Regions from separate parts of the Streptomyces aquilus genome, predicted to be linked through region 3. Evidence: riboswitches for the same ligand, from Rfam matches in the RefSeq annotation. Region 3 holds a riboswitch; each other region holds the start of a gene.

Region 1 (7,031 bases), 1.9 Mb from region 3:
TCGTCGCGCTCCAGCCGGTCGAGGAGGTCGTCCAGGCCCTTGAGCGGGGAGCCCTCGCCGACGAACGCGTTGATGAAGTCGCCGTCGAGGCCGACCGAGCCGACGGTGATGGTGGGCTTGCCGGTGAGCTTCTTGGTCCAGCCCGCGAGGTTGAGGTCGGCGCCGTCGAACTCCGGGAGCCAGTAGCGGCGGGTGGAGGCGTGGAAGGCGTCGACGCCGGCCGCGGCGAGCGGGGTCAGGATGGCCTCCAGCTCCTCCGGGGTCTCGGCGAGCCGGGCGTCGTAGGCCTCCTGCTTCCACTGCGAGTAGCGGAAGATGACCGGGAAGTCGGCGGAGACGGTCTCGCGGACGGCGGCGACGATCTCGGCGGCGAACTTGGTGCGGGCGACCGCGTCACCGCCGTAGGCGTCGGTACGGCGGTTGGTGCCCGCCCACAGGAACTGGTCGACCAGGTAGCCGTGCGCGCCGTGGATCTCCACGCCGTCCATGCCGATGCGCTCCGCGGCGGCCGCGGCCTCGGCGAAGGCGCCGATGACGTCGTCGAGGTCGCGCTGGGTCATGGCCGTGCCGGTGGGCTCGGTCTCGCCGATGCGCAGGCCGGAGGGGCCGACCGCGGGGGCCTCGGGGACGGGGTTCTGGCCCTCCTTGCGGACCATGCCGATGTGCCACAGCTGCGGGACGATGGTGCCGCCCGCCGCGTGCACGTCCGCGGCCACCTGCTGCCAGCCCGCGAGCTGCTCCGCGCCGTGGAAGCGCGGGACGCGGCTGCTGTTGCCGGCCGAGTCGTGACCGACGTACGTCCCCTCGGTGACGACCAGGCCGACGCCCGCCGCGGCGCGCCGCGCGTAGTACGAGGCCACGTCGGCGCCCGGGATACCGCCCGGGGAGAACATCCGGGTCATCGGCGCCATCACGATGCGGTTCGGGACGGTCAGACCGTTGATCGCGATCGGCCGGGCGAGGATCTCGGCGGCGCGGGTGGGGGAGGCGGTCACGCGGGGGCTCCTAGCGGTGGGGTACCAGCGGGTATGTGCATACGCATGGACACTACGCACTGAGCAACCGCTCAGGACACCCCTCCATTTCCTCCGGCCCCTGTGATCCCGCCCACCTCCGGAAACGCCCGAGGGCGGCACCCCCTGTCGGAACAGGGGGTGCCGCCCTCGGTTAGGACGAGTCCGATCCGCCGGGGATCAGAAGTCCATGTCACCGCCCGGCATGCCGCCACCGGCGGGCGCGGCGGCCTTCTCCGGCTTGTCGGCGATGACGGCCTCGGTGGTGAGGAAGAGCGCGGCGATCGACGCGGCGTTCTGGAGCGCGGAGCGCGTGACCTTCGCCGGGTCGATGATGCCTTCCTTGACCAGGTCGACGTACTCACCGGTCGCGGCGTTGAGGCCGTGACCCGGGGTGAGGTTGCGGACCTTCTCCACCACGACGCCACCCTCGAGGCCGGCGTTGACGGCGATCTGCTTCAGCGGGGCCTCAAGGGCGAGCTTGACGGCGGCGGCGCCGGTCGCCTCGTCACCCTCCAGCTCCAGCTTCTCGAAGACACCGGAGGCCTGGAGCAGGGCCACGCCACCACCGGCGACGATGCCCTCCTCGACGGCCGCCTTGGCGTTGCGCACGGCGTCCTCGATGCGGTGCTTGCGCTCCTTGAGCTCGACCTCGGTCGCGGCACCGGCCTTGATGACGGCGACGCCACCGGCGAGCTTCGCCAGGCGCTCCTGGAGCTTCTCGCGGTCGTAGTCGGAGTCGCTGTTCTCGATCTCGGCGCGGATCTGGTTCACGCGACCGGCGACCTGGTCGGCGGAGCCGGCACCGTCGACGATGGTGGTCTCGTCCTTGGTGATGACGACCTTGCGGGCGCGGCCCAGGAGGTCCAGGGTCGCGTTCTCCAGCTTGAGGCCGACCTCCTCGGAGATGACCTCGCCGCCCGTGAGGATGGCGATGTCGCCGAGCATGGCCTTGCGGCGGTCACCGAAGCCCGGGGCCTTGACGGCGACGGACTTGAAGGTGCCGCGGATCTTGTTGACGACCAGGGTCGACAGGGCCTCGCCCTCGACGTCCTCGGCGATGATCAGCAGCGGCTTGCCCGACTGCATGACCTTCTCCAGGAGCGGGAGCAGGTCCTTGACGGAGCCGATCTTGGAGTTGGCGATCAGGATGTACGGGTCGTCGAGCGACGCCTCCATACGCTCCATGTCGGTGGCGAAGTAGGCGGAGATGTAGCCCTTGTCGAAGCGCATACCCTCCGTCAGCTCCAGCTCCAGACCGAAGGTCTGGGACTCCTCGACGGTGATGACGCCTTCCTTGCCGACCTTGTCCATCGCCTCGGCGATGAGCTCGCCGATCTGGGTGTCGGCGGCGGAGATGGAGGCCGTGGAAGCGATCTGCTCCTTGGTCTCGACATCCTTCGCCTGCTCAAGGAGGGCACCGGAGACGGCCTCGACGGCCTTCTCGATACCGCGCTTGAGAGCCATCGGGTTGGCACCGGCGGCCACGTTGCGCAGACCCTCGCGCACCAGGGCCTGGGCCAGGACGGTCGCGGTCGTCGTGCCGTCACCGGCTACGTCGTCGGTCTTCTTCGCGACTTCCTTGACCAGCTCGGCGCCGATCTTCTCGTACGGGTCCTCGAGCTCGATCTCCTTGGCGATGGACACACCATCGTTGGTGATCGTGGGGGCGCCCCACTTCTTCTCGAGGACGACGTTGCGACCCTTGGGGCCGAGCGTCACCTTGACGGCGTCCGCGAGCTGGTTCATGCCGCGCTCGAGGCCGCGCCGCGCCTCCTCGTCGAACGCGATGATCTTGGCCATGTGAAGTGGTCCCTCCAGGACTGGGGGTGATTCCTTCGGACCGCGCCCGCGCCCGCGACGGACGGCTCGCACACCTCGTGGTTCCTTGCCCCACCTGGCCTGCGGGCCTCACCGACCCGGTCCTTCTTTGTCACTCTCACCTTCAGAGTGCTAACGCCAATGATTAGCACTCGGCCCCTGCGAGTGCAAGCGCCTCCCGGGGATCGGGCGGCCCCGCCACCAGCCCTCGACCCGCCCCGGACAGGCCGAAGGGCCCGTACCCCTCGCGAGGTACGAGCCCTTCAACAGAAGACGTCGCTTGCGGTTTGGTCGGTCGCGCGATCAGGCGGTGACGCGAACCATGTCGGCCTGCGGGCCCTTCTGGCCCTGCGAGATCTCGAACTCCACCCGCTGGCCCTCTTCCAGGGTGCGGTACCCGTCCATCTGGATCGCGCTGTAGTGGACGAAAACATCCGCACCACCGTCGACCGCGATGAAGCCGTACCCCTTCTCCGCGTTGAACCACTTGACGGTGCCCTGAGCCATGCCTAACTCCCCTATTACTGGCCCTTGCACAGATCCACACTTCGCGGATCCGGGTCAGACCTCACCCCCCACGGATTGGGGGCGTGCGCCGGAACGCGTCGACCGCGGCTGAATGTATCTGTCCAACTGCCGTCTGCAACAGGTCAATCGGACGAGAATTCTGGACGTGCGGGGTCCGGAATGTAGTGAGAATTCACCCGAACTCAGGGCAAGTCGGGCCCCATAAAAGGCACAAAACTCGCAAAAGAACCGCACACTTTGGCTACTTCTCGACGCAAGTGGAGCAGGTACTCATATGCGTGTGGCATGGAAGGCGCAGCAGGTTCCCCAACTGTACCGCGCTCAACCATAGAGAATTGCCCCCTCCGCTTCTCTCACGGAGGGGGCAATTCAATGAACTCTCGGTAATGAGCGTTACCGAAGGTAATGTTCGGTCATTCGGTCAGCCGCCGGCGACGGCCGGGATGATCGAGACGCCCGCGCCGTCCGGGGTGGCGGTCTCCAGGCCCTGCTCGAAGCGGACGTCGTCGTCGTTGACGTACACGTTGACGAAGCGGCGCAGCTTGCCCTGGTCGTCGAGGACGCGGGCGGCGATGCCCGTGTGGTTCTTCTCCAGGTCGGCGATGACGTCGGCGAGGGTGGCACCCTCGGCGGCGACCTCGGCCTGCCCGCCGGTGTAGGTGCGCAGGATGGTGGGGATGCGGACGGTGACGCTCACGTTGGAACCTCCGGTCAGGGTGACACACCTAGGGGCGGGGGGAACTGCGCGACCAGCCCCCACCGGCCCGCAGACGAAAACGGTTATGCGAGGCCGGCCTCACGGAACGAATCGAGGTTGGGGCGGATGGTCGCGGTAAGCCCCGTACCCGCCACCGCATCCAGCGTCTTCAGCCCATCGCCCGTGTTCAGCACAACGGTCGTCAACGTCGGATCCAGCAACCCGTTCTCGATCAGCTTTCGAGTCACGCCCACGGTCACACCACCGGCGGTCTCCGCGAAGATGCCCTCCGTGCGGGCCAGCAGCTTGATCGCGTCGACGATCTGCTCGTCGTTGACGTCCTCCACGGCACCGCCCGTGCGGCGCGCGATGTCGAGGACGTAGGGGCCGTCGGCCGGGTTGCCGATGGCGAGGGACTTGGCGATGGTGTTCGGCTTCTGGGGACGGACGACGTCGTGGCCCGCCTTGTAGGCGACGGACACCGGCGAGCAGCCCTCCGCCTGGGCGCCGAAGATCTTGTACGGCTTGTCCTCGACCAGCCCGAGCTTGATCAGCTCCTGGAGCCCCTTGTCGATCTTCGTGAGCTGCGAGCCGGAGGCGATCGGGACGACCAGCTGGTCCGGGAGCCGCCAGCCGAGCTGCTCGCAGATCTCGTACGCCAGGGTCTTGGACCCCTCCGCGTAGTACGGCCGCAGGTTGACGTTGACGAAGCCCCAGCCCTCGCCGGCCGGGTCGCCGATCAGCTCGGAGCAGAAGCGGTTCACGTCGTCGTAATTGCCCTCGATGCCGACGAGCTCACCGCCGTATACAGCGGCCATGACGACCTTGCCCTGCTCCAGGTCGTGCGGGATGAACACGCAGGAGCGGAAGCCGGCGCGGGCGGCGGCGGCGCCGACGGCACCCGCGAGGTTGCCGGTGGAGGAGCAGGAGAGCGTGGTGAAGCCGAAGACGCGGGCGGCCTCGATGGCCTGGGCGACGACCCGGTCCTTGAAGGAGTGCGTCGGGTTGCCGGAGTCGTCCTTCACGAAGAGCTTGCCGGCCTCGACACCCAGTTCGCGGGCGAGGTTGTCGGCCTGGACGAGCTTGGTCCAGCCGGGGTTGATGTTGGGCTTGCCGGCCACGTCCGCGGGGACGGGCAGCAGCGGTGCGTAGCGCCAGATGTTCGCGGGTCCCGCCTCGATCTGCTTGCGGAGCTCCTCGGCGTCGTAGGCGGAGAAGTCGTAGGCGATCTCGAGCGGGCCGAAACACTCCTCGCACGCGAAGACCGGGCCGAGCGGCACCCGGTGGCCGCATTCACGGCAGCTGAGCGCCGCGGCGGGACCGAGGTCTACGCTGGTGGAGGCGGAATCGGTGGTGCTTGCAACAGTCTGCGCAGCCATGAGAGGCGAGGCCCTTTCTCCTCATCTTCCTCACGACGCATCTCGCCGTGAGACGGATTTGGCACCTTCCCTAGCCGGGAGCCTCGCGGTGCGATCGATACTGATCGCTACGAGACCGGCTGGAGGGTTGCCGGGGCTTCATCGGGCCGTATCCCTCTGCCCCTCTGGATGAGCGGTATGAAGTTGTGAACATCGGACGAGCCAGGACATGCGATGGTCATCCGCGTTGTTCAAGACTGTAACCGACGACCAGGACAGTTGAGATAGTCGTCCGAACCGCGAGATGGATCACAGACGGGGTCCAGCTCGCCGAAAGAACGCAGAGGAGCCGCGCACTGTGCTGAACGAAGTCGAGCGCTGGCTGACCACCCGCTCCTGGTCGGTGACCGATCGCCCGCTCCACCAGATCCTGGCTGCCAAGCAACGCACGAAACAGTCGGTGAGCGTCGTGCTGCCCGCGCTCAACGAGGAGGAGACGGTCGGCGACATCGTCGCGATCATCCGCCACGACTTGATGCAGCAGGTCCCGCTCGTCGACGAGATCGTCGTCGTCGACTCCGGGTCGACCGACCGGACGTCGCAGGTGGCGGCCGCGGCCGGGGCCACGGTGGTGCACCGCGACGAGATCCTGCCCCGTATCCCCACCGTGCCCGGCAAGGGCGAGGTGCTGTGGCGGTCGCTGCTGGTGACCAGCGGTGACATCGTCTGTTTCATCGACGCCGACCTGAAGGAGTTCTCCTCCGACTTCGTCACCGGGATCGTCGGCCCGCTGCTGACCGAGCCCGAGGTCGACCTGGTCAAGGCCATGTACGACCGCCCGCTGGGCGGCGCGGCGGGCCAGGGCGGCCGGGTGACCGAGCTGATGGCCCGCCCGCTGCTCAACATGCACTGGCCGCAGCTGGCGGGCTTCGTGCAGCCCCTGGGCGGCGAGTACGCGGCCCGCCGCTCGCTGCTGGAACAGCTGCCGTTCCCCGTCGGCTACGGCGTCGAGCTCGGCATGCTGGTCGACGCCCTGCACCTGGTCGGCCTCGACGCGCTCGCCCAGGTCGACGTGGGCGTCCGCAAGCACCGCCACCAGGACGGCCAGGCCCTCGGCCGGATGTCCGCCGCGATCTACCGCACGGCCCAGCTCCGCCTGGCCCGCGGCCATCTGATCCGCCCCGCCCTCACCCAGTTCGAGCGGGGCGAGACCGGTTTCGAACCGCGCACCTACTCCGTGGACACGGAGGAACGCCCGCCGATGGCGGACATCGCGGAGTACGCGGAACGAAAGGTGGCCTGACCCCGCCGGACCGGTACCCCGGGGAACCGGACGAACGTTTGAGCAATCCGTGGCCGGGCTAGGTTGATCCGTATGGCTCGTATCGCTTCAACGTTCGGTGCTGCGCGGGTCCTGGTGGCCTCCAACCGGGGACCGGTCTCGTACGACGTCCAGGCGGACGGCACGCTGTCCGCGCGGCGCGGCGGCGGTGGGCTGGTCTCGGGGCTGTCGGCGATCGGGTCGGACGCGGACGCGCTGTGGGTGTGCTCGGCGCTGAGCGACGGCGACCGCGAGGCCGTGCGGCGCGGGGTGGGCGAGGCCGGGGTGCGGAT
Region 2 (7,031 bases), 6.5 Mb from region 3:
CAGCAGCTCCAGGACTTGGGCCTGCACTGACACGTCGAGCGCGGAGACCGGCTCGTCGCACACCACCAGGTCGGGGGAGAGGGCGAGGGCGCGGGCGATCGCCACGCGCTGCCGCTGACCACCCGACAACTCCGCCGGACGGCGCTCCAGCGTGGTGGCGGGAAGTGCCACCCGGTCGAGCAGGTCGCGGGCCCGGGCGAGGCGGGAGGCGCGGTCGCCGACCTTGAAGGCGCGCAGCGGCTCGGTGATCACCTCGCCGATGGAGAAGCGCGGGTCGAGGGAGGCGTACGGGTTCTGGTAGATCAGCTGGGCGCGGCGGCGCAGCTCTCTGGCCCGGGCGCCGCGCGCGGTGGTGATGTCGGTGCCGTCGAACAGGATGTGTCCGGCGCTCGCGTCGGTGAGCCGGAGTGCCAGGCGGGCGGTGGTGGACTTGCCCGATCCGGACTCGCCGACCAGCGCCAGGGTCTGACCGCGGTGCAGCGTGAAGCTGACGTCGTCGACCGCGCGCAGCACCTGAGGTCCGCCCCCGGTGCGGGGCAGGCGGAACTCCTTGACCAGATGGCGCACTTCGACCAGGGGGACCGCATCGGCCTTCGGCGCGGCGGCCGGGGTGCGGGGCCGGGCGGCGGTCAAGCGCGGTGCGCTGGCCAGCAGTCGGCGGGTGTACTCGTGCTGGGGGTCGGCGAGGATGGCGCGGGTCGGGCCCGCTTCCACGACCCGGCCCTGCTCCATGACCACCAGGCGCTGTGCCCGGTCGGCGGCGACCCCGAGGTCGTGGGTGACGAGCAGGACCGCCGTGCCCGACTCCTCGGTGAGGTGCTGGAGATGGTCGAGGATGACGCGTTGCACGGTCACGTCGAGCGCGCTGGTGGGCTCGTCGGCGATGATCAGCTCGGGCCGGGCCGCGATGGCGATGGCGATCAGGGCGCGTTGCCGCATGCCGCCGGAGAGTTCGTGCGGGTACTGCCGGGCCCGGACGGCCGCGTCGGGAAGTCCGGCCCGGTCCAGGACGGCGATCGCCTCGACCGGGGCCGAGTGGCGGGTCGCCAGTCCGTGGATGCGCAGCACCTCGGCGACCTGCTCGCCGATCCGCTTGACCGGGTTGAGGGAGACCGTGGGGTCCTGGGGGACCAGTCCGATCCGCGCTCCGCGCACCGTGCGCAGCTCCGCCTCCGACAGGGTGGCCAGGTCGTGGCGGCCGAAGCGGACGGTGCCCGCGTCGATGGTGCCGTTGGCCGCGAGCAGGCGGGTGACGGCGTGCGCGGTCGTGCTCTTGCCGGAGCCGGACTCGCCGACCACGGCGGTCACTTGTCCCGGCAGGACGTCGAGGTCCACGCCTCGGACGGCCGGGACCGTGCCGCCGCGGGTGCGGTACGACACGGACAGGCCGCGTATCTCCAGCAGGGGTGGGGTCACGTCCTCACCGTTCTCACGTTCGTCGGTCATCGCTGCCGGGACCATTCGCCGTCCAGCGCGCGGGCGATGCGGTTGGTGGCCAGTACGGTCGCGGCGATCGCCAGTCCGGGCAGCGCCGTCAACCACCAGGCGTTGGCCAGGTAGTTGCGGCCGTCGGAGATCAACGTCCCCCACTCCGGGGCGGGCGGCGGCGCGCCGTAGCCGAGGAAGCTCAGTGCCGACACGGCCAGGATGGAGGCGCCGAAGTCCAAGGTGGCCAGGACGATCACGGGGCCCGCGGCGTTCGGCAGCACATGCCGGCCCAGGACTGAATACCAGCGGGCCCCGCTCGCGCGCGACGCCTCGACGAACACCGCCTGCCGCACCCGCAGCACCTCGGCGCGCGCCACCCGCGCGAACGAGGCGACGCTGGCGATGCCGACCGCGACGGCCACCTTCACCGTCCCGTAGCCGAGCGCGGTGACGAGGGCCAGGGACAGGAACAGCGCGGGGATGGAGAGGAGGACGTCGACGAACCGCATCAGCACGTCGTCCACCCACCGGCCCACGAACCCGGCGACCACGCCCAGCAGCCCGCCGACCACGAACGCGACCAGGACCGCGATGATCGTCGCCTTGAGGGAGAGCTGGGCACCATGGACGACACGGGAGAAGACATCCCGGCCCAGTTCGTCGGTACCGAACCAGTGACTGCCGCTCGGGGCACGGAAGTTCTCGGAGGGCACCCCCTTCAACGGGTCCTGCGAGGTGAACAGGTCCGGCCAGAAAGAGGCCAGCACCACCAGGACGAGGACGGCTCCCGACAGCGGCAGACCGGGGCGGCGCAGCAGAAACCGCCGTATGCCCGCACGGCGGCCCGGCACCGAGGGCGGTTCCGGTCCCGTCTCGACCGGCCGGGCGAGGCCGAGGGCGGCCTCGGCCGGGTCGTCGACGTCGTCGACAAGGCTCTGACTCATACGAAACTCGCCCTTCTGTCCGAGGCCACCACGATCCGCGGGTCGAGCAGCGGGTAGACCAGGTCGACGAGCAGGTTCGTCGCCACGAAGATCAGCGCCCCGAACACCACCACCCCCTGGACCACCGGGATGTCCTGCACCGTGACCGCCGCCGCGGTCACCCGGCCGAGGCCGTCGCGGGAGAACACCGTCTCGACGACCACCGAACCGGCGATCAGCTGCCCCACCAGCAGGCCGACGACCGTCAGCGCGGGCAGGGACGCGTTGCGCAGCGCATGCCGCAGATGCACCCGCCACCGGCCGGCGCCCTTGGCCCGGGCGGTCTCCACGTACGCCTGGTCCAGCGCGGTGAGCAGGCTCTTGGCCAGCACCTGGGCGACCAGCGCGCCGGTCGGGATCGCCAGCGTCAGGGCGGGCAGCACCAGTCCTCGCAGCCCGTCGTTGCCGAACGCCGGGAACCAGTGCAGCCGGAAGGAGAACACCTCCACGAGCAGCAGTCCCACCCAGAACGTAGGGACCGACACCCCCAGCGGGGGCAGCGACAGCAGGAGCTGCCGCAGCCACCGCTGCGAGGTGTACGTCGCCACGACCGCGAGACCCCCGCCGAGCAGCACCGCCAACAGCAGTGCGGCACCGGTCAGTTGGAGGGTCTGGGGCAGCGCGTCGGCCAGCGTGGAGGTCACCGGGCGGCCGGTGGAGACCGCGTCGCCGAAGTCCCCGCGCACCGCCCTGCCCAGATAGTCGGCGTACTGCGCCAGGATCGGCTGGTCGAAGCCGTACTCGTGCCGCAGCGCGGCCAGCCGGGCCGGGTCGACGTCCCCCGAGTCCACCCCGGCACCGGCCATCGCGGTGACCGGGTCACCGGGCAGGAAGTCCAGCACCAGGAACGACACCGTGTACGCCGCCCACAGCACCCCGACCGCCTGCGCCAGACGCTTGATCACATAGCGGCGCACGCGTCAGCCGATCCAGGTGTCGTGCAGCTGGACGCGGCTGCCCGAGTCGAAGGCGAGGTCGTGCACCTTGTTCGTCACGGCCAGCTGGGTCTGAAGCTCCACCACGGGCACGTCGTACGCGTTCCGCACGATGAGCTGCTGCGCCTCGGCCACCAGCTGCTTGCGCTGGGCCGTGTCGGTGGTCGCGGCCTGCCCGGCCAGCACCGTGTCCAGCGAACTGGCGGGCAGCCGGTAGAAGTTGGCCAGCTTGCTGGAGAAGGAGCTGCGCAGGATGTCGGGGTCGGCGCGGGTCACGTTGCCCCACACCAGGTCGAAGTCGCCGCCCTGGAGGGTGGTGGCGAACTGGCTGACCTGGCCCTGCTTGAGCGTCACGTCGATCCCGACGGCCTTTAGCTGCTGCTGGACGAGCTCCAGAGCGGGCTGGTTGGTGGCCGCGTTGGGGAACCAGCTGATGACCAGGCTGAGCTTCTTGCCGCCCTTGGCCCGGATGCCGTCACTGCCCGCCTTCCAACCCGCCTCGTCCAGAAGGGACGTGGCCTTGGCCGCGTCGAAGGCGAGATCCGCGGAGAGGTCCGTGTAGTCGGGCGTGGTGTGCGCCAGGACGCTGGTCGCCGGCTTGGTGCCGGTCGGGAACACGGTGTCGGCGACCTCCTTGCGGTCGAGGGCGGCCAGGATCGCCTGACGCACCTTCACGTCCTTCAGGACGGGCCGCGAGTTGTTGACGCCCAGCCCGAACACCACGCCCGGGTTGGCCCGGTGCAGGAGGGTGACCTGGCCGCCCTTGAGCGCCGCCTCGTTGGCCTTGCCGACGCTGCTGATCGCGTCCACCTGACCGGACTGGAGACTGCCGGCCCGCACCCCCGCCTCGGGCACGACCTTGAACACGACCTTGTCCAGGTAGGCCTCACCCTTCTTGGACCACAGCGAGGAGCCCCAGTCGTACCCGGTGCGCTTGGCCAGCGTGATCGACTGGTTCTGCACGTACTGCTTCAGCACGAACGGCCCGGACCCGATGACACCGTCACTGCACTTCTGCTGCGGGGTCTTCCGCACGCTCGCCGACGACTCGATGCCCAGCGAGTGCGTCGAAGTCGCCTGGAGGAACTGGGCGTTGGGCTCCTTGAAGGTCACCTTGACGGTGAGCGGGTCCACCGCGGTGGTGCTCTTGACGCTGCTCAGATAACCCTGGGCGAGGACGCCCAGGGCGCCGAGCTTCGGCACCGCGTCGAAGTTGTCCTTGACGACCTGCGCGGTCAGCTCGGAGCCGTCGCTGAAGGTGACACCCGGGCGCAGATGGAACGTGAACTGGGTGGCGTCGGAGTTGATGTCCCAGCTCTTGGCCAGCCACGGCACGATCTTGCCGGTCTCGGGGTCCTGGTCGGTCAGGGAGTCCACGGTCTGGCGTACCGAGTAGATGCTCTCGTTGCTGCCGACCTGCTGCGGGTCCACGCAGCCCGCATCCGAACCGACCGCGAAGGTCAGGGTGCCGCCGGACTTCGGCGTGCCGCTGTCGTTGCCGGAGCCGCCCCCGTCGGAGCCGGATCCGCAGGCGGTCAGCAGCACGCCGGTCGTGAGAAGGGCGGTCAGCGCCGCCCATCGGGAGGTTCTGGTATCCGGAAATGCTGTCACGGGGTGGTTCTCCTCATGGGTGTCACCAGGCACGGGGGTGCCCTACGGGGCACGGGCGTGCAGGGGAGTGCGGCCCCCGCCGACGCGGTGCCGGTGACGGGGGAGCGCTGGGCAGGCAGAGATCAACGGGAAAAAGGGGGATCCGGCAGAAGAGCGGGATCAGACGGAGAGGAACGCGGCGACGACCGGCGCCGGACGTCGACCAGCGGCAGGAATGACCGTCAGACCTGACACAGGCAGCTGGTCGAACGCTTCAGATCGATGTGCCGGCGGCGCGAGAGCCGGGAGAACACCACGGCCACGGCGAAGGAGGCACTGAGGTCATCGCTGTGACACCGCATGCCGGTCCTCCCCGTCTCCGGCCCCGCTCAAGGGGCCACGCGCTTGCGGGGATCGTCGGTGATCCCGCCGGGCTTTCACCTGGAGCACCCCACCGCGCGGGAGGGTTGCCGGTCAGCGAGCCAGGGCTTGACGCTGACACTCAATGCCGTTCGTGATCGTACGGAGCGGGTTTGTCGTACGTCAATGCCGCAACCGGGACGACCCCTGCCTGATCGCTGCTCGGGGCAGGGATCAGCCGCGTTCCTGCACGAACTTCACACGGTGGCCCTCGGGATCACGAAGCCAGGCAAATCGAAGCCGACCGTCCGGAGAGTCGGTCGGCTTCACCAAGGGCTCGCCCCCCGCACGGCTGCCCGTCCAGCACCCTCAATGGGCCAGTTCGCCGAGGAGTGCCCAGGTGCGTCGGCGGTCCTCTTCTCCGGCCAGCTCGGTGCCCGAGAACACGACCTCGGTGGCGCCGGCGTCGCGGTAACGCCGTACCTCGGCTTCGACCTCCTTCTCTCCGCCGATCACGGCCAGGTCGGCGGCCCGCCGACCGCCGGAGAGTTCGATGACGCGTGCGTAGGACGGGATCTGCTCGTAGAACGCCAGGTTCTCCGTGGCCCGCGCCCGCACCGCGTCCACATCGTCCGTGACCACGCCGGGCACCAGAGCCACGATCCGGGGCGCGGGACGACCGGCGGCCTCGGCCGCGGCGGTCACGGCGGGAACGATGTGCTCCGCCAGGGCGCGTGGTCCCGCAAGGTAGGGCAAGATCCCGTCCGCCAACTCACCGCTGACGCGCAGTGCCTGCGGACCCATCGCGGCGACCAGCACGGGGACGCCGTTCTCGGCGCCGGGTACGCGTGCCGGGATCGGCGTGGTGGCGGTGAGTAGTTCACCATGGAAGTCCGCCGTGCCGGACTCGGTCAACTGCCGTAGGGCGGTGAGGAATTCACGCAGGCGGGCGATGGGACGCTCGAAGGGCACGCCGAAGGCGCCCTCCGTCAGCAGCTTCGTGCCCAGGGCGAGACCGAGGTGGTAGCGGCCGTGCGTGGCGGCCTGGGCGGTCTGGGCCTGGCTGGAGACCAGCAGCGGATGCCGGCCGAAGACGGGGATCGCCGAGGTGCCCACTTGCAGTCCGGGTACCTCCCGCCCGACGATCGCCGCGAGTTGCGGTGAGTCCGCGCCGAAGGTCTGCCCGAACCAGGCCGACCGCAGGCCGGCAGCCGCGGCCTCGCGCGCCAGTTCCACGGTGGCGTCGACCTGGTTCGGCGCGTCGGACGCGTTGAGTGCCACTCCTAAGGTCATGCCTGGCAGAACAGCTGCTCGGCGAAGCCGTATTCCGGTCCGTGTGTGACAGCTTCATGTCAGCTCTGCGGGGCAGGCCACCCGCGTTCTTGATCTGGGTGAAGCGCCGTGTTCCCGGGCCTGGACACGGTGGTCGCACCGCTGCCCGAGGTCGCCGACCCGGACGGCTCCGCCTTCGGTCCCGTCTCCGTGAGGGAGCGAGCCGGCGGTACCGTCGAGGAGGAGTACCTGCGCGTGCTCGGCCGCCCCGAGCAGCTCGCGGCCTGGCGCGAGACCCGCTCCTACGTCGTGGAAGTCACCGCGTGAGTCAGCAGGAGGAGAGCCGCTCATGACCACGTTCCCCACCGCACAGGCCGTGCGGACCACCCCGGAAGGCCTCCTGTGGGAGCCCAGCGAGCGCTGGGTCCGCGGCCGCAAGGGCGAGGTGACGGTCGTCGACAGC
Region 3 (7,031 bases):
GGCCTCCAGCGCCGCGACAAGGACAAGGTGCTGCACGGCCGCGAGTCCGGCATCATCAAGCGCCTGCCGCACGGTGAGTTCATCGAGGTGCACGAGCCGCTCAGCCAGGACGCGCTGCACACGCTCACGGCGCACGAGCAGTACAAGCCGGCCGAGATCGGCCCGACGGTCGACGAGAACGGCGTCGAGCGCAAGGTGAAGGGCTCCGAGAAGCTGCGCGCCAAGCTCAGCGAGGCGTACTTCGGCGAGGAGTCGCAGATCGCCAAGCCCACCGTCGAGGAGTACAAGGAGATCACGAGCGGCCACGGCCACCACTGATCGCTGCGCTCGCCACGCGCGCTGGAAGGGCCCCCGTCCGGTCTTCGGACGGGGGCCCTTCTGCGTGTCCTGAGCTGGATAGGGTGGGGTCAAACATCTGTTGAAGCAGGTCTCACGACACCCAGGAGCGGCCGTATGAGCGCTGTGACCCCCGCTGGAGGCGACACCGCGGCGGGCCGTTCCTGGCCCGAGGTGCTGAACGCCCTGCTGTACGGGCAGGACCAGAGCGCCGACGCCACCGCCTGGGCGATGGACAAGATCATGCGCGGCGAGGCGACCGACGCGCAGATCGCCGGGTTCGTGGTGGCCCTGCGCGCCAAGGGGGAGACGGTCGAGGAGATCACCGGCCTCGTCCGGGCGATGTACGAGCACGCCAACCTGATCGAGGTGTCCGGGCGGACCGTCGACATCGTCGGCACCGGCGGCGACGGCGCGAAGACGGTGAACATCTCCACGATGTCCTCCCTCGTCGTGGCCGGCACCGGCGCGAAGGTCGTCAAGCACGGCAACCGCGCGGCCTCGTCGGCATCGGGCTCCTCGGACGTCCTGGAGAAGCTGGGCGTCAACCTCGACCTCACGCCCAAGCGGGTGGCCGAGGTCGCCGAGGAGGCCGGCATCACCTTCTGCTTCGCCATCAAGTTCCACCCGGCGCTGCGTCACGCGGGCGCCGCCCGCGGCCAGTTGGGCATCCGCACGGTGTTCAACGCCCTCGGCCCGCTGACCAACCCGGCGAAGGTCAAGGCGCAGGCGGTGGGCGTCGCCGACCCGCTGATGGCGCCGATCGTCGCCGGGGTGTTCGCCGAGCGCGGCAACTCCTCCCTGGTGTTCCGCGGCGACGACGGCCTCGACGAGCTGACGACCACCGCCACCTCCCGGGTGTGGATCGTCCGCGACGGCAAGGTCACCGAGGAGGCCTTCGACCCGCGTGACGTCGGCCTCGAACTGGTGCCGGTGGAGGCGCTGCGAGGCGGGGACCCGGCGTTCAACGCGGAGGTCGCGCGCCGGCTGCTCGACGGTGAGACCGGCCCCGTCCGGGACGCGGTCCTGCTGAACTCGGCGGCCGCTCTGGTGGCCCTGGAGCCTGGCTCGGGGACGCTGGCGGAGCAGCTGCGGGCCGGCATGGACCAGGCCGCCGAGTCGATCGACTCGGGCGCCGCCAAGCAGGCCCTCGACCGCTGGGTGGCGGCCAGCAACCGGTAGTCGTGCCGATCGTCGTCCCGCGATCCGGACACGGGTTGCGGGCCGACGATCACATCGCGTACTTTCCTGTACCAGGTCATGAGTGACAGTCATGAGGCCCCGGCCGACTGTCCGGCAACCCTCCGTCCGTGGCGGGGTGCCCCGGGTGAAGACCAGGCCGTAGGCAGCGAGGTCTACGGCAAGCGCGGGCCCCTCTCGAATCCAGGGGTCCTGGTCGTTCGAGGGAGTCTTCCGTGAGCAAGCGAATGCGATAGGGCCGCAGAGCCCCGCCTCCGCGCACCCTTTTTCTCTTCTTCCGCATGCCAGCTTCTTCTGTATGCCTGCTTCGGCATGCCCTCTCACGGGAGTTCCCCATGTCTGTCTCCACCGCTGCCGCCGCCCAGACCATTTGTGCCCCCCTGCCCGTTCTGGGCCGTGATGTCACCGTCCCGCTCGTCACCGGTGGCGAGGTCACCTACGCCGCCCTCGACTACGCCGCCAGCGCGCCGGCCCTCCAGCGGGTGTGGGACGACGTGGCGGCGTACGCGCCCTACTACGGAAGCGTCCACCGCGGTGCCGGGTACCTCTCGCAGCTGTCGACCGACCTGTTCGAGAACGCCCGCAGGACCGTCGCCGAGTTCCTGGGCTGCCGCGAGGGCGACCAGGTCGTCTTCACCCGGTCCACCACCGACTCCCTCAACCTGCTCGCCGCCGCGCTGCCGGCCGACTGCCAGGTCTTCGTCTTCGAGACCGAGCACCACGCCTCCCTGCTGCCCTGGCGCGACGCCCGCGTCACCTACCTCGACGCGCCCCGCACCCACCAGCAGGCCGTGGAGACCCTGGAGAAAGCCCTCGCCGACCGCGACCCCTACGGCCCCGCCCTGGTCTGCGTGACCGGTGCCTCCAACGTCACCGGCGAGCTGTGGCCGGTGCGCGAACTGGCCGCCGCCGCCCATGCGCACGGCGCCCGGATCGTCCTCGACGCCGCCCAGCTCGCCCCGCACCACGCGGTGTCCGTCGCCGACCTCGACGTCGACTGGGTCGCCTTCTCCGGCCACAAGCTGTACGCCCCGTTCGGCTCCGGCGTCCTCGCGGGCCGCGCGGACTGGCTGGTTCAGGCTCAGCCGTATTTGGCCGGCGGCGGCGCCAGTCGCAAGGTCACCCGGCGCGAGGACGGCGGCGTGGACGTGGAGTGGCACGAGAGCGCGGCCCGCCACGAGGCCGGCTCCCCGAACGTCATCGGCGCCTACTCCATCGCCTCGGCCTGCAAGGCGCTCACCGAGGCCGGCTTCGACAGCCTGGTCGCCCGTGAGCAGTACCTGATCGAGAAGGTGCGGGAAGGCCTGGCGGACGTCCCCGAGGTCCGCATCCTCTCCCTCTTCGGCGACGACGCCCCGCGCGTCGGCGTGATCTCCTTCGTCGTCGAGGGCTGGAACAGCTCCCACTTCGCCGCCGCCCTCTCCGCCGAGTACGGCATCGGCGTCCGCGACGGCCTCTTCTGCGCCCACCCCCTCGTCCGCACCCTGCTCGGCAGCGACCCGCAGACCCAGGGCGAGTGCGGCGCCCCCGAGGCCGCGCCCGGCGAGAAGTCCCTCAACGCCATCCGCGTCAGCTTCGGCGCGGGCACGCCGGACGAGCACGTGGAGCGGTTCGTGACCGCCGTGCGCGAGCTGGTCAGCGACGGTGCGAAGTGGCGGTACCGGACCGAGGACGGGCGCTGCGTCCCGGCCGTCTGACCGGCTGACCTGCGCTTGCCGGTACGCTCCCCTACGGCGTTCGTACGACATACAGGGGGAAGCCGGAAGTGCAGGCGCTGCGCACGACGGATCCGCGCAGGGTCGGCCCGTACGAGGTACGAGGCCGGCTCGGCTCGGGCGGCATGGGCGAGGTCTACCTCGCCGAGTCACGGACCGGGCTGCGGCTGGCGGTGAAGGTCGTCAGGGCCGAGTACGCCCAGGACCGCACCTTCCGGGCCCGGTTCCGGCAGGAGGTGCGGGCCGCGCAGACCGTCGGCGGGGCGGGCACGTACACCGCACGGGTCGTGGACGCCGACCCCGAGGGCGAGCGCCCCTGGATGGCGACGGAGTTCGTGGAGGGACCGAACCTGCGGGACGCGGTCCTGGACGGCGGACCGCTGCCCGAGCCTGCGGTCCGGGTGCTGGGGGCCGCGCTCGGGGAGGCGCTGGGCGCGATCCACGCCCGTGGCATGGTCCACCGGGACCTGAAGCCCTCCAACATCCTGCTGGCGCCGGACGGCCCCAGGGTCATCGACTTCGGGATCGTCCGGGCCCTCGAAGCGACGGCGATGACCCGCACCGGCGCGATCGTGGGCTCGGTCGGCTATGTCTCGCCCGAGCAGATCCGCAACGGCGGCAAGGTCGGACCGTCGAGCGACGTGTTCTCCCTGGGGGCCGTCCTCGCCTACGCGGCGAGCGGCCGCGAGCCCTTCGGCGAGGGGCAGGACTCGGTGATCCTGCTGCGCATCCTGACCCGGGACTTCGACCTGACGGGCGTACCGAGGGAACTGCTGCCGCTGGTGGAGGCCTGCCTCCGGGAGGAGCCGGGGCAGCGGCCGATGCCGGCGGACGTCGTGGCGGCCGTGGGGGGTTCCCCGCGCGGCGGTCTGCGTCCGGGCTGGTACACCGCTGCGGGGCCGGGCCCCGAGGCGTCTCAGGGGACCGAGATCTGGCTTCCGGAGCGGGAGTCGGGGGAGCGGGAGAGCCGGGTCGAGTATGTGGCGCCGGTGGCGGAGACGCCTGACGTGGCGCCGCCCGAGGTGGAAGCCGCGGATGGACGGCCGTCGCGGCGCGGGCTGCTGCGCCTCGCCGCGGGCGGGGTCGTGGTCGCCGGCGCCGGGGGAGCGGGCGCCTGGTGGTGGCTCGGGCAGTCGGAGACCGGGAGCTCGGGCGAGGGGAAGGGCGGGAGCGCGAAGGCGCCGGGGTCCGTCGCACGGAAGGCGTCCGTGAACTGGACGTACAAGGCCGGCGGCCCGCCGCACGTGGCCGGCGGTGCCGGCGGGGCGCTCTCCGTCGACGGCCGGACGCTGTACTTCGTGGGGGACGACGGGAACCTGCGGGCCTTGGGAAGCGACGGCAAGGAACGCTGGAAGGCGACCGTCTTCAAGGGGGCGTCCTTCGTCACCCGGCCGGTCTTCACGGCCGACGGGATCTTCGTCGCAGTGGTCAGCGACACCGAGCCCGAACCGGGCCGGCTCATCGCACTGAGCGCCGAGGGCGAGGTGATGTGGACGCGCGAGCTGCCGAGTCCGTTCTTCCAGCAGCCCGCGGTGTTCAGAGGCAACGTCGTCGTCGGTTCCTCGAAGCACACGATCGACGGGGCGGGGATCGTGCAGGCCTACGACGGCCGGGGCAAGGTGCGCTGGTACGCCGAGCTGGACGGTGCGCCGCACGAAGAGCTCGTCGTGGCCGGCGACGTCCTCTACGTGCCCTGCTACGACAACCACCTCTACGGCATCCGCGAGGGCGGCGCCACGCCGTTCGACGCCCCGCTGGACGGTGATGTCGGCCGGCCCGCCGTCAGCAGCGACACCGTGATCGTGAGCACCGGGAACCAGGCCGCCGAGTTGTTCGGGCTGGATCTGACGGGCCGCCTGAAGTGGCGGGAGCCGGACCTCGCCGGTTCCTACGTCCCGGCGAACGCGGACTCCTTCGCCTTCCTGGGGGTGACCGACACGGGGGCGGCGCTCAAGGCGATCACGGCGCGCGGCGACGTGGTCTGGACGTACGGCGGGGGCGGGGCCTTCTCCGACCCGGTGCTGGTGGACTCCACGGTCTACGTACGCACCGACACCGAGGTCCACGCCCTCGACCTGCGGGGCGAGCTGCTCTGGAAGGCGACGGTGGGCCCCGACCCGGGCGTCCTGCTGACCCCCCTCGTCCACGGCCGCCGTGTCTACGCCGGCACGAACAAGGGCATTGCCGCCCTCGACGTCACCGTCTAGTTGTCGAGCCCGATCGCGAACGCCGCCTCCAGGTCGTGCTGGGAGTACGTGCGGAAGGCGACGTGGGTGTCCGTGGCCTCGACGCCCGGGATCTTGCTGATGCTGCCGGGGATGACCTCGGCGAGGTCCTCGTGCTGCCGGACGCGGACCATGGCGATCAGGTCGTAGGTGCCGGTGACGGAGAAGACCTCGCTCACGGAGTCCAGCGCCGCGATCGACTCGGCGATCTCGGGGATCCGGTCCACGCTGGTCTTGATGAGGACGATCGCGGTGATCACGGCTGGTTCTCTCCCTCGGGGGCCGGAGCTGGGGCGGGCTTCACTCTAGTCGCAGGGGGGAATCGCACCCACGCGAAGGCGAAGCCCAGGCCGAAGCCCACCAGGTGCGCCAGATACGCCACCCCGGGCCCGTTCGGCGCCCGGCCCGCCGCCAGCCATTGCAGGGCCGCCCAGAACGGCAGCACCACCCAGGCCGGGAAGCGCAGCGGGAGGAAGAAGAGGAACGGCAGCAGGCTTGTCACCCTGGCCCCGGGGAACAGGTAGAGAAACGCTCCGAGCACGGCTGAGATCGCCCCGGAGGCGCCCACCAGCGACTGGTCGGAGTCGGAGTTCGCCGCCGCGTAGCCCAGCAGCGCCAGATAGCCGCAGCCGACGTAGAACAGCGTGAACTGGACGCGGCCCATCCGTTCCTCGGTCAGCACTCCGAAGACATAGAGGAAGAGCATGTTGCCGAGGAGGTGGACCCAGCTGCCGTGCACGAAGAGGGCCGTCGCGGGGGTCAGGGCGGCTCGGGCCGAGCCTTCGAACAGTTCTGCGGGGACCACCCCCCAGCGGTGGAAGTAGGCCCGCTGGGCGGCCAGCAGTTCGTCGCCGGTGCCGTAGGCCGGATTGAGGCCCGCGGCCGGGCCGATCAGGAACAGCAGACAGCACAGGGCGATCAGGCCGTAGGTGACCGGTGCCGACCCCCACAACGACCTGCTCGCGCCACCGACCGTCACCCTCCAGTTGCTGATCATGAACACAGAGCATGACGTAACGGGACGCAACCGAACAGACCGCCTCGCCGCCGGGTGGGCGATATGGACGGCCGAGCGACGACTACCCGCCAGGCCGTAGGGTTACGAGCCACACGCACCGGGCCCGGTGTGTCGCGGACAATAGAAGACCTAGCAGGAAAGAGCACAGGCACGATGACGGTTCCCCTGCCGACCGCCTCGACGCGGTGGCGCTGCACCCTCTGCGGCAACCTCACGCGGTTCGACGTGACCCGCTCGTCGAAGGTCGTCGAGTACGTCCACCTCGACCTGGCCGGTGAGCCGAAGGTCGAGGAGCGCGAGGTGGTCAGTGAGACCATCGAGTCGGTGCGCTGCCGCTGGTGCAACGCCGTGGATCAGGTGGAACTCGTGGACAGGCCGGGCGCCGGCTCCTGAGGGAGCGGCCCCCGCACACAGGTTGGGGTGTTGACGGATGGTGGAGTCACAAGGCGGGGGGCCGGGCGACGGCGCCGCTGAGGTGCTCGACCGTCCGCTGCCCGACGGGGTGCGCCGCCGTGTCGTACAGATCGTGTCGGACGG

What was found. A riboswitch is a leader RNA that binds a small molecule or an ion and turns the genes downstream of it on or off. The one in region 3 is predicted to bind S-adenosylmethionine.
Region 1: another riboswitch for S-adenosylmethionine. It lies ahead of thrC (threonine synthase); the one in region 3 lies ahead of EJC51_RS14370 (aminotransferase class V-fold PLP-dependent enzyme).
Region 2: another riboswitch for S-adenosylmethionine. It lies ahead of EJC51_RS49450 (putative leader peptide); the one in region 3 lies ahead of EJC51_RS14370 (aminotransferase class V-fold PLP-dependent enzyme).

Annotation. Positions count from the first base shown of each region.
Region 1 is NZ_CP034463.1:4,966,000-4,973,030, forward strand. It holds gene EJC51_RS22835 (NADH:flavin oxidoreductase) at 1-995, opposite strand, end outside; gene groL (chaperonin GroEL) at 1,194-2,816, opposite strand; gene EJC51_RS22845 (cold-shock protein) at 3,138-3,341, opposite strand; gene EJC51_RS22850 (ubiquitin-like small modifier protein 1) at 3,784-4,059, opposite strand; gene thrC (threonine synthase) at 4,143-5,438, opposite strand; SAM riboswitch class I at 5,457-5,613, opposite strand; gene EJC51_RS22860 (glucosyl-3-phosphoglycerate synthase) at 5,776-6,720, shown strand; gene EJC51_RS22865 (alpha,alpha-trehalose-phosphate synthase (UDP-forming)) at 6,802-7,031, shown strand, end outside.
Region 2 is NZ_CP034463.1:9,582,571-9,589,601, forward strand. It holds gene EJC51_RS43955 (dipeptide ABC transporter ATP-binding protein) at 1-1,446, opposite strand, end outside; gene EJC51_RS43960 (ABC transporter permease) at 1,443-2,372, opposite strand; gene EJC51_RS43965 (ABC transporter permease) at 2,369-3,328, opposite strand; gene EJC51_RS43970 (ABC transporter substrate-binding protein) at 3,332-4,957, opposite strand; gene EJC51_RS49450 (putative leader peptide) at 5,179-5,298, opposite strand; SAM riboswitch class IV at 5,333-5,446, opposite strand; gene EJC51_RS43975 (LLM class F420-dependent oxidoreductase) at 5,666-6,589, opposite strand; gene EJC51_RS43980 (hypothetical protein) at 6,698-6,895, shown strand; gene EJC51_RS43985 (DUF427 domain-containing protein) at 6,918-7,031, shown strand, end outside.
Region 3 is NZ_CP034463.1:3,107,414-3,114,444, reverse strand. It holds gene qcrB (cytochrome bc1 complex cytochrome b subunit) at 1-318, shown strand, start outside; gene trpD (anthranilate phosphoribosyltransferase) at 454-1,518, shown strand; SAM riboswitch class IV at 1,593-1,709, shown strand; gene EJC51_RS14370 (aminotransferase class V-fold PLP-dependent enzyme) at 1,872-3,233, shown strand; gene EJC51_RS14365 (protein kinase domain-containing protein) at 3,302-5,458, shown strand; gene EJC51_RS14360 (Lrp/AsnC family transcriptional regulator) at 5,455-5,736, opposite strand; gene EJC51_RS14355 (rhomboid family intramembrane serine protease) at 5,733-6,473, opposite strand; gene EJC51_RS14350 (hypothetical protein) at 6,648-6,887, shown strand; gene EJC51_RS14345 (NYN domain-containing protein) at 6,925-7,031, shown strand, end outside.